Regions from separate parts of the Arthrobacter sp. KKT183 genome, predicted to be linked through region 2. Evidence: riboswitches for the same ligand, from Rfam matches in the RefSeq annotation. Region 2 holds a riboswitch; the other holds the start of a gene.
What was found. Region 2 has a riboswitch for cyclic di-AMP ahead of ACZ2GY_RS16570 (NlpC/P60 family protein). Riboswitches for the same ligand answer to the same signal wherever they lie in the genome.
Positions count from the first base shown of each region.

Region 1 (5,895 bases), 1.4 Mb from region 2:
GTGTTGTATACACACACCGCCAGCTGTCGGCGATGCGGGACACTCTCTCTGCAACTCTCAACCTTGCGCCGGGCAGCGCTCTCGTTGCTGGTTTTGCGCCCTTCGCCCTGCTTGGCCCCGCACTGGGAGCGGCTTCGGTTACACCCGATATGGACGTCACCGCTCCGCGAACGCTGACTGCACGGGCGCTGGCCGATGCCGCCGCGGCCATCGACGCCACCATGGTTTTCGCTTCCCCCGCTGCCCTGCGCAACGTCCTGGCCACAGCCTCGGGCATTGTCCCCGGCCGCAAGGATGCCTTGCAACGCGTCAGGGTGCTGCTTTCTGCGGGAGCCCCTATCCCCGTGAACCTCCTGGAGCAATTGCAGCCATTGGTACCCGGTGCCGCACTGCACACGCCCTACGGCATGACGGAAGCGCTGCCCGTCACTGACATACAGCTCGAGGACATTCGCGAGGCCCTGGACAGTTCGGTAGCAGGAGCCGGGAACGGCGTCTGTGTTGGACGAGCGGTACCGGGTGCGGAGGTCAGCATCAGCGCGCTTGACCCCACGGGCACTGCCACCGGTGTGCCCTCGGATTTGCCAGGCGTTACGGGCGAGATCCTCGTGCGTGCTCCGCACGTCAAAGACCGCTATTACCGGTTATGGATCACGGAACAGGCATCATCACGCACCGCGGGCTGGCACCGCACCGGCGACGTCGGGCATCTCGACGCGGACGGACGGCTCTGGGTGGAGGGCCGGCTTGCACACGTCATCACGTCCGCAGACGGCGTTCTGACACCCGTGGGCCCCGAGCAGTCGATCGAACAGTTGAAGGAGGTTCGCCAGGCGGCCGTGGTCGGTGTCGGTCCAACGGGCACACAGGCCGTTGTCGCCGTCGTCGTTCCTGTGGAAGCTGCCGATCAGGCGGGCCTGGCTCCTCGCCCTTTGTCGGATATGGTCCGGGACGTTGTCCGGCCGGGCGGAGTCCGTCTCGCTGCAGTCCTCACGCTGTCCGCCCTTCCGACCGATATCCGGCATAACGCAAAAATCGACCGTACAGCAGTAGCTGCGTGGGCCGGCGACGCGCTCCAGGGGCGTGGGAGGAAGAGGCCGTGAAGGTCCTCGTCACCGGTGCCAGCGGGATGCTGGGCGGCGCGGTGGCGTCCCTGCTCCTGCGCAACGGCCGCGATGTCAGGACCTTCCAGCGGCGTCCCTCCGGTGTGCCGGGCGCGGAGGACCTAGCAGGTGACCTCGCTGACGGTTCCGCCCTTGCGAACGCTGTCGCGGGGGTCGACGCCGTCATTCACCTCGCGGCAAAGGTGTCTGTCACCGGCAATCCGGATGCTTTCTACCGCACCAATGTGCTCGGCACAGCTGGGCTCCTGGCTGCGGCCCGGTCCGCGGGCGTTCAGCACTTCGTGCACGTTTCCTCGCCGTCAGTGGCCCACACCGGAGCGTCGCTGGTTGGCGCGGTTGCCGGGCCGGCTCAGCCGGAGCTCGCCCGCGGATCCTATGCGCGCACCAAGGCGCAGGCGGAGATCCTTGCTCTCGAGGCGAACGACGGCCAGATGCCGGTCGCGGTTCTGCGCCCCCATATTGTCTGGGGACCCGGTGACACCCAGCTGGTAGAGCGGGTACTCAGCCGGGCCCGCGCGGGCAGGCTGCCACTGCTTGCCGGTGGAACCGCGCTCGTTGACACAACCTACGTGGACAATGCGGCGTCGGCCATCGCTGCCGCCCTTGACCGGATGGAGTACATCTCCGGATCCCCGCTGGTCATCACGAACGGTGAACCGCGCCCGATCGGTGAGCTCCTCACCCGCATTTGCTCCGCCGGCGGCGTCCGGGAACCCCGGAGATCGATCCCAGGCTGGGCAGGCAGAGCGGCCGGCAGCGTCGTCGAAAGTATCTGGCGCGCTTCCAAGGCCGACAGCGAGCCTCCCATGACCCGCTTCCTCGCGGAGCAGTTGTCAACGGCCCATTGGTTCGACCAGCGGCACACCAGGTCCCTGCTTGGCTGGACTCCGGAGGTGAGCCTGGACGAGGGTTTTGCACGCCTCGCCGCGCACTATGGCGATTCAGCGTCGCGCATCAGGCACTGATGTTCAGATAACTGACGGTTTGCGATCGGACCCTCAGCCTGGTCAGCCTGTTCCCTGTCGCGTTGGTTCATTAAATGCCGCTGGGAAGGACCTTTACAGGTCCTCCCCAGCGACGAGAGACTAAGGCGAAGATTAGACGCGCACGAAGTAGGCGCCCGGCAGATCGCTCAGCGGGTGCTGCATGGTGAGGTTTGCACCATTCATTCCGCTGCTGATGACCTGGCCGTTGCCAGCGTAGACGGCTACGTGTCCGCCCGTGATGACAATGTCGCCCGGTGCAGGTGTGCTAACCGGGGTACCGTAGCCAGCGAACTGTGCCGGTCCGAGATCGCCCGTACCAAGGGCCTTTTCGAGGAGCACGGTGCAATCCTGGATAGCACCGGCTGCGAGCTGGGCCCGAGCCGACGCGAGGATGCCTGCGCCGCTGGCGCTGCCCGAGTTGTCTGCAACCTGGATGTTGCTGGAGGCAAGGCTGATGATGGTGCTGGTCTCGACCGGTGCCGGAGCAACAGCAGCTGCCTGTACCTGCACTGCAGGCGCGGCTGCCGGAGCTGCTACCTGAATCTGCTGTACCGGAGCTGCGGCAGGAGCCGGAGCGGCAGCAGCGCTACCGGAGAGGCTGATGACCTGACCCGGGTAAATGATCGAATCCCAGCCGAGGCCGTTAGCAGCGAACACGGCGTCCAGGCTGACGCCATAGTTCGCTGCGATCGAGCCGAGAGTGTCCCCGGACTGCACAGTGTGGGTAGGAGCATTGACGGCCGGAGCCGGCGCCACGGGAGCCGGAGCAACCGGAGCTGCCGGGGCCACAGGAGCGGCTGCAGCCTGGACGTTGGCCTCAACTGACGGTGCTGGGGTGTAAGTGGTGGTGCCCGCGCTTGCTGGCAGGGCCGCTCCGAACATGATTCCGGAAGCTGCTACAACAACGGCTGCTGGGCGGCCAACGGTGCCGGCGTGTGAGCTCACTGCCTTGGAAACGACCTGCATGGTGCTGGGCGGGGTTGCACGGTGGCGTGCGATATGACGGTTTTTGGACACGGAAATAGCCTCTCCCAATGCCGGCGGAGTTAGCTGTCGGATTCGGATGGGAGCCAGCCGGACTACCGGTCTTGGACCGGTGAGTCTTCACCCCTAGGACTTCTGAAGAAGCCCGCTATCTGGTTCCCCCGCTCCTGCCGCAGTGTGTAGCGAACGGACCTTCCGACGGCGGCAGGATTAGGCAATCCACCAGAAGGAAGCCGGGCTTTTGAGCCCGGCGTGTCCATAACGTTACATTCTTTCGGACTGGATGTCACATTTCAATCACGAGAAACGCCGGTTCAGCCGCGCCGGATTAGATTTTGTACTCGTCCTGCGCGCTTTTGGGGCCGTCCTGATCGCCATTGCGGTGCATGGCTGACTGCGCCTTTTTCAGGGCCTGCTCTGCCTGCGCCTGAACCTCCGGAGCCTTCGTTTTTACCGTCTCCGATGCCTGGGAAACCTTGTCCTGGACCTTCGGGTTGTTCCAGAGCTCGTTGGCCTTCACTTTGATCTGCTCATAGCTTGCACGACCGGCCCGGGCGCCCAGAACGTAGCCTGCTGCCATACCTGCTGCAAAAACCAACTTGTTCTTCATCGCGATACTCCTGACGTGTCGGGTACTGAGATACTGAGATATCGAATCTAGTCAGCTTACTTACTTTTGTCACGTCGGAGCCGCTCACCAGCGTCCGTTACGCGGCCGTGGCTGGCACCTGGGGCACGTGTATGAGGACCGGTTCATGAAGGTGTCGCGCCGGATCAGGGAATCCAAACCATTCTCGAAGCATCGCCGACAGGGCTCCCGCTCCCGCCCGTAGGCGTTCAGCGCGCGCTCAAAGTATCCGGACGCGCCGTTCACGTTTACGTAAAGCGAATCGAAGCTGGTGCCGCCTGCCTCGAGCGCCCGGATCATGACGTCCCTACACGACTCGACCAGTCGCGAGGCTTCTGCACGCCGAAGGGTGTCAGTGGGGCGGGCGTAGTGCAGCTTCGCTGCCCACAATGATTCGTCGGCATAGATGTTTCCGATTCCCGAGACGAGCGTCTGGTCGAGCAAGGCGCGCTTGAGCCCCGTGCGGCGGGAATGCAGCTTGCGGTAGAAATCCTCGAAGGAGAATGCAGGGTCCAGCGGGTCACGTGCGATGTGCGTCGCTTCAACCGGCACCAGGGGAACGAGGTCCTCCCCCAGTCCGCCGGGAAGACCATCAGCTGTTGCCACCATGCTCGTGACAAAAAGCCCGCCGAAGATCCGCTGGTCCACGAAACGAAGCTCCTCCGGCACCGGCTGAGGCCCAGCAGCCGGAGACAGCCGAAGGCGAACCTTCAGGTGCTTCTCGTCCGGCTGGGTGCGGTCCTCGACCAGCAACTGGCCGCTCATTCCAAGATGAGCCATGAGCGCAACTGGCGGCCTGCCGTCCGGGAGTTCCTTTGAGGACGCCAGGTCCGGTGACGGCGCAGGCCGGGAGCCGCCGTCGTCATCGGTGAGGGTAAGGGGCAGCCAGAGGAACTTGCCCCGACGCACGGCATCGCTGACGCGGGCTCCGATGAGGTTTCCAATGAAATCCTCGATGCCGAGGGCATGGCGGCGGATTGAACGGGGGTCCAGGACGTCGACCGCCTCGATGCGGCGCCCGCGAACCCAGCGCGCGAGACCCCTGCGCACTACCTCCACCTCGGGAAGCTCAGGCATAACGAGGTGCAAAGATCACGTGGAGTGGCGGAGCTGTGCGTCCGCGTGTGCGAGAGGCAGTTGGTTTACCTCAGGCTGAAGGAGCTTCCACGAGGCAGAGGCAGCCTCTTGCTCGGCCTCCTTCTTGGAGCGCCCGGAACCTGAGCCGTAGGTCGCTCCGCCGATCACCAGGACGGCCTCGAACCGGCGGTCATGGTCAGGCCCGAAACCCGTCACCTTGTAGTCGATAACCCCCATGCGCTGTGCCGCGGCGATTTCCTGGATGCTGGTCTTCCAGTCCGTTCCGGCGCCAAGGGCTGCGGCGTCCCGGAGCACCGGACCGATGATGCGCATGACGAGGCACCGTGCGGTCTCCATGCCGTTGCTGAGATAGGTGGCGCCGATGATGGCTTCCATGGTGTCAGCAAGAATTGAGGATTTGTCCCAGCCATTGGTGAGCTTCTCTCCCTGTCCCAGGAGGATGTGCTGCCCGAGATCGAGGCCGCGGGCAATCTTCGCGAGGGCGCGGGTACTCACCACCGCCGAACGCCTCTTGGCGAGTTCACCCTCTGAAAGATCAGGATTGTCCCTGTAGAGAGCGTCCGTGACCGAAAGCCCGAGGACGGAGTCGCCGAGGAATTCGAGGCGTTCGTTGGTAGGGATTCCGCCCTGTTCATACGCATAGGACCGATGTGTCAGGGCAAGACGAAGCGTCTCGGCGTCAATAGTGACACCGAGACGCTTCAAAAGATCTTCTGAACTCTCCACGCGGCGACGCTTTCGCGATCGAAGCCTCAAGCACCGTAAACCGGTGCTCTTGGCATTTAGACGTCGGCTACCTTGCGGCCCTTGTACTCAAGGAACAACTCAGTGCCGGCGGAATCGGTGACAACCTTGGCCTGGTGGGCAAGGCTGTAAGTGACGCGACCGTTCTCCACCGTCTTCACCAGCTTGGGAGCAACAGCCTTCCACTGGGACCGGCGTGCACGCGTATTCGAGCGGGACATTTTCCGCTTGGGAACAGCCACGACTAACTCTCTTCTCTCTTGTCTGACTCTGTCTTAACTTCTGGTTCCGCTGCCTCAGGGTCGGCGGCCGCACCGGCCAACCCTGTCAG
Region 1 covers NZ_CM145770.1:2,064,846-2,070,740, forward strand. Annotated here, with positions in the region: gene ACZ2GY_RS09840 (alpha/beta fold hydrolase) at 1-1,103, shown strand, start outside; gene ACZ2GY_RS09845 (NAD-dependent epimerase/dehydratase family protein) at 1,100-2,089, shown strand; gene ACZ2GY_RS09850 (LysM peptidoglycan-binding domain-containing protein) at 2,222-3,127, opposite strand; cyclic di-AMP (ydaO/yuaA leader) riboswitch at 3,132-3,311, opposite strand; gene ACZ2GY_RS09855 (hypothetical protein) at 3,423-3,704, opposite strand; gene mutM (bifunctional DNA-formamidopyrimidine glycosylase/DNA-(apurinic or apyrimidinic site) lyase) at 3,789-4,799, opposite strand; gene rnc (ribonuclease III) at 4,815-5,546, opposite strand; gene rpmF (50S ribosomal protein L32) at 5,603-5,806, opposite strand; gene ACZ2GY_RS09875 (YceD family protein) at 5,809-5,895, opposite strand, start outside.
Region 1: linked by a shared signal. The riboswitch ahead of ACZ2GY_RS09850 (LysM peptidoglycan-binding domain-containing protein) and the one ahead of ACZ2GY_RS16570 (NlpC/P60 family protein) in region 2 are both predicted to bind cyclic di-AMP.

Region 2 (5,895 bases):
CGGTGGGCCCCGCAAGCGAACACGGCCATAGGCCAGGCGGCTCCTGAGGACGATAGCCGTTGCAAAGGAAACCACTAGGAACGCCAGGATGCACACACCCGCGGCGATCTCTTCACCGCACGTATCAGCACAGTCCAGGTTCAGGGTCATCCCCGGGTCTGCGGTGTCGGATGCAGATGCCGGCGTGATCGCCTGGTGATGCACAGCCGTTGCGGGCGCCGCCGTGGCAGCCGAACCGACGGCGTGTGAGGCACCATGCCCGCCCATCCACACATGCATCGCAAGGATACCCACGATGACGGCGGTCAGGCTAAGGAAAAGAAGAGCTGTTCGGGGGAAGCGGCGTGGAAGGGGCAAAGCGATTCTCGACTTCTTGTTCATCGCTCTGCCCCTTCCCGCTCTACTAGGTTCTTGGTCCTGATATCAGAGTACCGATCGATCCTGTGAGGGATCGAATCGGTGTTCAGCCGGTGAGGGCTGCCGGATCCAGGTTCATCCGGCGCAGGAGCTGCGCGTTCAGCGCGACCACAATGGTCGATACCGACATCAGGACCGCACCTGCCGCCGGGGAAAGAACGATCCCGGCGAAGGCAAGCACCCCGGCGGCCAGGGGAACGGCCAGGACGTTGTAGCCGGTGGCCCAGACGAGGTTTTGGATCATCTTCCGGTAGCTGGCCCGGGACAGATCGATCATGGACAGCACCGATCGGGGGTCGTTGCCTGCCAGGACGACTCCGGCGGATTCCATCGCGACGTCGGTTCCGGCGCCGATGGCGATACCTACCTCGGCGCGAGCCAAGGCAGGGGAGTCGTTGACCCCGTCCCCGACCATGGCGACCTTCAGACCGCGCTGCTGCAGTTCGGTGACCTTTTTGTCCTTGTCCTGAGGCAGGACGTCGGCGAAGACCTCGTCGATCCCGAGATCCCTGGCCACCGCGTCAGCGACCTGCCGGGCGTCGCCGGTGATCATGGCAACTTTCACTCCGCGCTGCTGCAGGGCGTGTACCGCGGCCCGGGACTCGTCCCTGATGCGGTCCTCAAGGCGGAGGGCGCCGACAACCTCACCGGCGCGGATGACGTGCAGCACTGACGCTCCACGATCAATCCATTCCAGAGTCTCGTTGGTGATCTCCTCTGGCACGGTGAGTCCGAGTTCGCGGAGCATATTCGGTCCGCCTACGGCGACGTCAGCGCCGTTTACCTGGGCGCGCACTCCCCGCCCGGTCATCGACGCGAATCCGGTCCCCTTGTATCCGAGACCGGTGGCATTGTCGTCTTCCTGGGCTGCGCGGACGATGGCCCGTGCGACGGGGTGTTCGCTGTCGGCCTCGGCGGCGGCCGCGAGGGCCAGAAGTTCAGCGGTGGTGGTGCCGGCCGCGGGTGCGGTGGCGGTCACGGCATGTTTGCCTTCGGTGAGCGTTCCGGTCTTGTCGAAGAGGACCACATCGATGGTTCGCATGCGTTCGAGTGCCATCCTGTTCTTGATCAGCACCCCGGATTTCGCTGCCCGTTCGGTTGAGATGGCGATCACCAGGGGAATGGCAAGGCCGAGGGCGTGGGGGCAGGCAATGACAAGGACCGTGACGGTGCGGATGACCGCTTCGTCCGGGCTTCCGAGCAGGAGCCAGGCGATGAAGGTGATGATCCCTGCGCCGAGGGCGAAGTAGAACAGCAGTGCGGCCGCCCGGTCGGCCAGGGCCTGGGCTTTGGAGGAAGACGCCTGGGCTTCGGCTACCAGGCGTTGGATTCCCGCCAGTGTGGTGTCCGAGCCGACGGCAGTGACTTTGACCCGGACGGAGTTGTCCGTGGCGACCGTTCCTGCCACGACGGTTTCGCCGACGTTGCGGGGTACGGTGCGGGACTCACCGGTGATCATGGATTCGTCGAATTCCGCTGAACCGTCGACGATGGCGCCGTCCGCCGGTACGCGGGCACCGGAGCGGACGAGGACGACGTCACCGGTAACCAGGGAGCTGACGGGTACGGTTTCGATTCCGGAGGCGGTAACGCGGTCGGCCTCATCGGGCAGGAGCGCAGCTAGTGCGTCCAAGGCTCCTGCCGCGGATCCGAGGGCGCGCATCTCCATCCAGTGTCCCAGGAGCATGATGACGACCAGCAGGGCCAGTTCCCACCAGAAGTCCAGGTTGAAGTTCCCAATCCCCAGGGTGGTGATCCAGGAGGCGATGAATGCCACGCTGATCGCCATGGCGATCAGCAGCATCATGCCGGGTTGGCGGGATTTCAGCTCGGTCCACCCTCCCTTGAGGAAGGGTGCGCCGCCGTACACGAAAATGACCGTGCCCAACAGTGGGGAGATCCACGAGGCTCCAGGGAAGTCCGGGACTGTGTAGCCAAGGATCATCGCGAACATGTGGCTGAACAGGACTACCGGGATGGTCAGGGCGAGGCTGATCCAGAATCTGTTTTTGAACATTGCTGTGCTGTGTCCGGCGTGCTGGCCGTGTTCATGGCTGCGGTGGTCCTCGTCCAACGCTGAATGCGGGTGATCCGAGGGCATCGCCTGTCCATGGGTGTCCTCATCGATCACACCTGGGGTGGTTGTTCCGTGGCTGTGGTCTGGCTGGTTGTGATGATTGGTGTTCATGGCCATGTCCTTTCCTCGTGCGAGGTGGTACCTCCTTGCTCAGGCGGTCGTGAGCGAGTATCCGGCGTCCTGGATCACCGGGGCGACCTCGGCGTCGGACAAAGCACGGTTTCCCGTGACGTGCACGGTCGAGGTTCCTCCCGGGACCAGGTCGGTCCGCACACCGGAAACCCCGTCCAGGGTCGTCAGTGCGTCCGCAACCTTGGAGGCACAGGAACCGCAACTCAGCCCCTCCACACCGAATTCGGTATTAACTGCTTCTGCAGGTACTGGGTCGGCTTGAACGTCTGACTGCGGGGCGCAGCAGGCGCAGCCGACCGAGTTCTTTTCAGTCAGCCGCAGATCAGCGGTGGGGGGGCCACACATGGGAACTCCTTGCGTTACGTGGTGAGCGGGATCAGGTAGCGCTGGATGTCGGGGCGCTTCCGTCGCGCATGATGTGGGGACTGGTCGAACGTGCGGCTCCAGAGGAACCGGACAATGTCATCCAGTACCTCCGAAATTATACCCCCCCAGGGTATATGTCAAGAGATAGTTTCCGCGGATCCCCATGAGGGCGGGAGCCTCCAGCGGCAAGGGGGAGACCCGCCGTGATCCAATTGTGATAATCGCTGCGGGGTGAGGTACTCTCAATCTCGTGCCTGCCCCCCATGGAGGCACTCCCACACGGATCGCCGAGCTCTGTCACCGTGGTGGGGTCGTCCGTTTTCCGCTGGCAGAGGCGGGGGAACCATGTACGCGGGCCCATGCTTTGAGGGTCCTTGGGGTTAAGCCGTTTTCACGGCCGGGTGACTCCCATCCGAACCCGACAGCTAACCTCGCAGGCGTTGGGAGAAGGTACTCGATTTATGTCTACTTGGCATGCCCCCGCGCGCCATCGCGCAGTTCCGGCCCAGACCAATACGTTGGCTGTCATCTCCAAGGCTGTCTCCTCCAATATGGGATCTGCAGGCCGCCAGGCTGCAGTGATCACCGCAGCTTCCGGTCTCATTCTCAGCGCTGGCCTTCCGGCCCAGGCGCTGGACGCACCGCAGCGTCAGGTGAGCACCAGTTCGTTGGTCGCCACCGTGGAAACCGAGCCGGTGTCCGCGGACACATCGGCCGATATCTCCTTCGAACGCGAAGCCGTCGCCGCTGCGCCCGCTCCAGTTGTCGCTGCGCCGGCTCCTGTCGTCGAGCACCCGGCCCCCGTAGCCGAGGCGTCACTGGCAGCCGTGCAGACGGTGGAAACCGCCCCGGTACAGCAGGCCCCTGCCGTGCAGGAAATGGCCGTGCAGGAAGTGGCACTGCCCGCTCCGGCTCCTGTGCCGGCTCCCGAGCCGAAGCCGGCTCCTGCGCCTGCAGCCAGCAGCAGTGTTGGTGCCGCGCTCGTAGCTTCGGCCTACGCTCAGATCGGCCGTACCCAGGACTGCACCATCCTCGTCGAGGTCGCACTGCGATCCATCGGCAAGTCTGTCGGCGACCTCGGGCCCGAGCAGTTTTACCAGTACGGGACCGTTGTCGGCTCACCAGCCCCAGGTGACCTGGTCATCCGGCCCGGCCACATCGCTATCTACGTAGGTAACGGCCAGGTCATCAGCAGCGGCATGAATGGTGTCAACGACACCCTCCTGCACCCCCTGAGCGATCTCCCCGGATCATCCTTCGTCCGGGTCAACGGCTAACAGCCACCTAAGCCGGGCAGGAAAGGGTCAACAGGGCGATTGCGAACCGCCCCAAAGCTCTTCACCTACCCACACCTGGGCATGCCGGAGTAATTTCCCCCTGTACTCCGGCATGCCCTCACCCCGTTTGAGTGAGTAGAGATCATCGTTGTCTTCCCATAACGCGCACGGTCGGCGCCGCGCCGCCTCAGGACGCCGCCGCGCAGCAGCGGCCGCCCCACGTCACGAGCACGGCCGTCGCGCCGTGACCCGTAGCGCGACGAACCGTCGCGCTTCACCCGTTGCCCCGGTCGCCGGTGCGATCTCGGCCGTCGGCGTGCTCAGCGCCGCTCTTCTCGCCGGCATTTCCCTCACCGCAGCGACTCCATCGTCCGTGGAAACATCCACCACCAGCTCGGCCGCGGACAGCGCTCAACAGCCACGAGCGCACAGCGTTGAGGCCGATCCGAAGGCCGAAGTGGATTTCAGCCGTGTCGCGGTGCCCGGTGCTGCCTCCACTGAGCCGGCGACTGGGTCGGTGAATTCATCCCACCTTCTAGCCGATGGTCCCATCGAGACGACCTCCGGCGATGATACGGAGGATGTGTCTGCGGCCGAACCCGCTGAGCAGTCCGGCCTCGGCACACCGCTGGCCCAAATGACCACCGTCTCGACCTTCGGATATCGCACCAACCCACTGACCGGGTCGCCAGGGGAAATGCACACCGGTATCGACCTCACCGGCGCATGTTCCACTCCCGTCATGGCCGCTGCCAGCGGAGTCATCACCGAAGCCGGATGGAGCCCCTACGGTGGAGGGAACCGCATCGTCATTGACCACGGGGACGGGCTCAAGACCACCTACAACCACCTCGCCACCATTGCCGTCAGCGTAGGCCAAACAGCTGCCCGGGGAGACGTTGTGGGCGGAGTCGGAACCACCGGCAATTCCACCGGCTGCCATTTACACTTCGAAGTCATGATCAACGACGCGCTCGTCGACCCCGCTACCTGGTTATAATCCCGCGCAAGCACGAGGGGCCGGGAAAAAGCCCGGCCCCTCGCGTATGCCTGTTTCCCGGTGTTGTGGTGCTTAGACCGTACCGGAGGGACGGCCGCCCTGCCGGTCGTACCATTCCTCCAGCCAGGACTGCATCTGCCCAATCTCCTCCAACTGGGTCTGGCGGATGGTTCCGCAGAGGGAGAGCAGCTCGGCGTGGCCGGCGTTCTCCAGGCAGGTCCCGCTCTCACGGACCGCAGCCCAGTGGTGCCGGATCATCGATTGCATGAAACGGATTTCGTACTGGGCGCCGGTGAAGTTCTCCATCCGCAGCATCGACTGCATGTCACCGGTGCTCAGCTGAGGGGTGTAGGAGATGCCGTACCAGTCCTGCAACCATCCCTGCATCATGTCGACCTGAGCTGACTGGGAGGCGATGATCGAACTGCACAGCTGCACCAACTCATCGTGGGTTGCTTTCTCCAGGCAGGTCTGGCCCATCATGATCGCCATGGTGTGGTGATCGATCATGTTCTTCAGGAAATCCACTTCGTAACTGGCGACCTGTTCACTCTGGGCCGGCGCGTCAGCCAGAGCTGGTGAGGCCACTGCCAGGCCAGTACCAGTGAACGCCCCGGCGGCCAAAA
Region 2 covers NZ_CM145770.1:3,506,890-3,512,784, reverse strand. Annotated here, with positions in the region: gene ACZ2GY_RS16585 (hypothetical protein) at 1-381, opposite strand, end outside; gene ACZ2GY_RS16580 (copper-translocating P-type ATPase) at 464-2,605, opposite strand; gene ACZ2GY_RS16575 (heavy-metal-associated domain-containing protein) at 2,645-2,971, opposite strand; cyclic di-AMP (ydaO/yuaA leader) riboswitch at 3,268-3,447, shown strand; gene ACZ2GY_RS16570 (NlpC/P60 family protein) at 3,454-4,269, shown strand; gene ACZ2GY_RS16565 (M23 family metallopeptidase) at 4,418-5,269, shown strand; gene ACZ2GY_RS16560 (DUF305 domain-containing protein) at 5,342-5,895, opposite strand, start outside.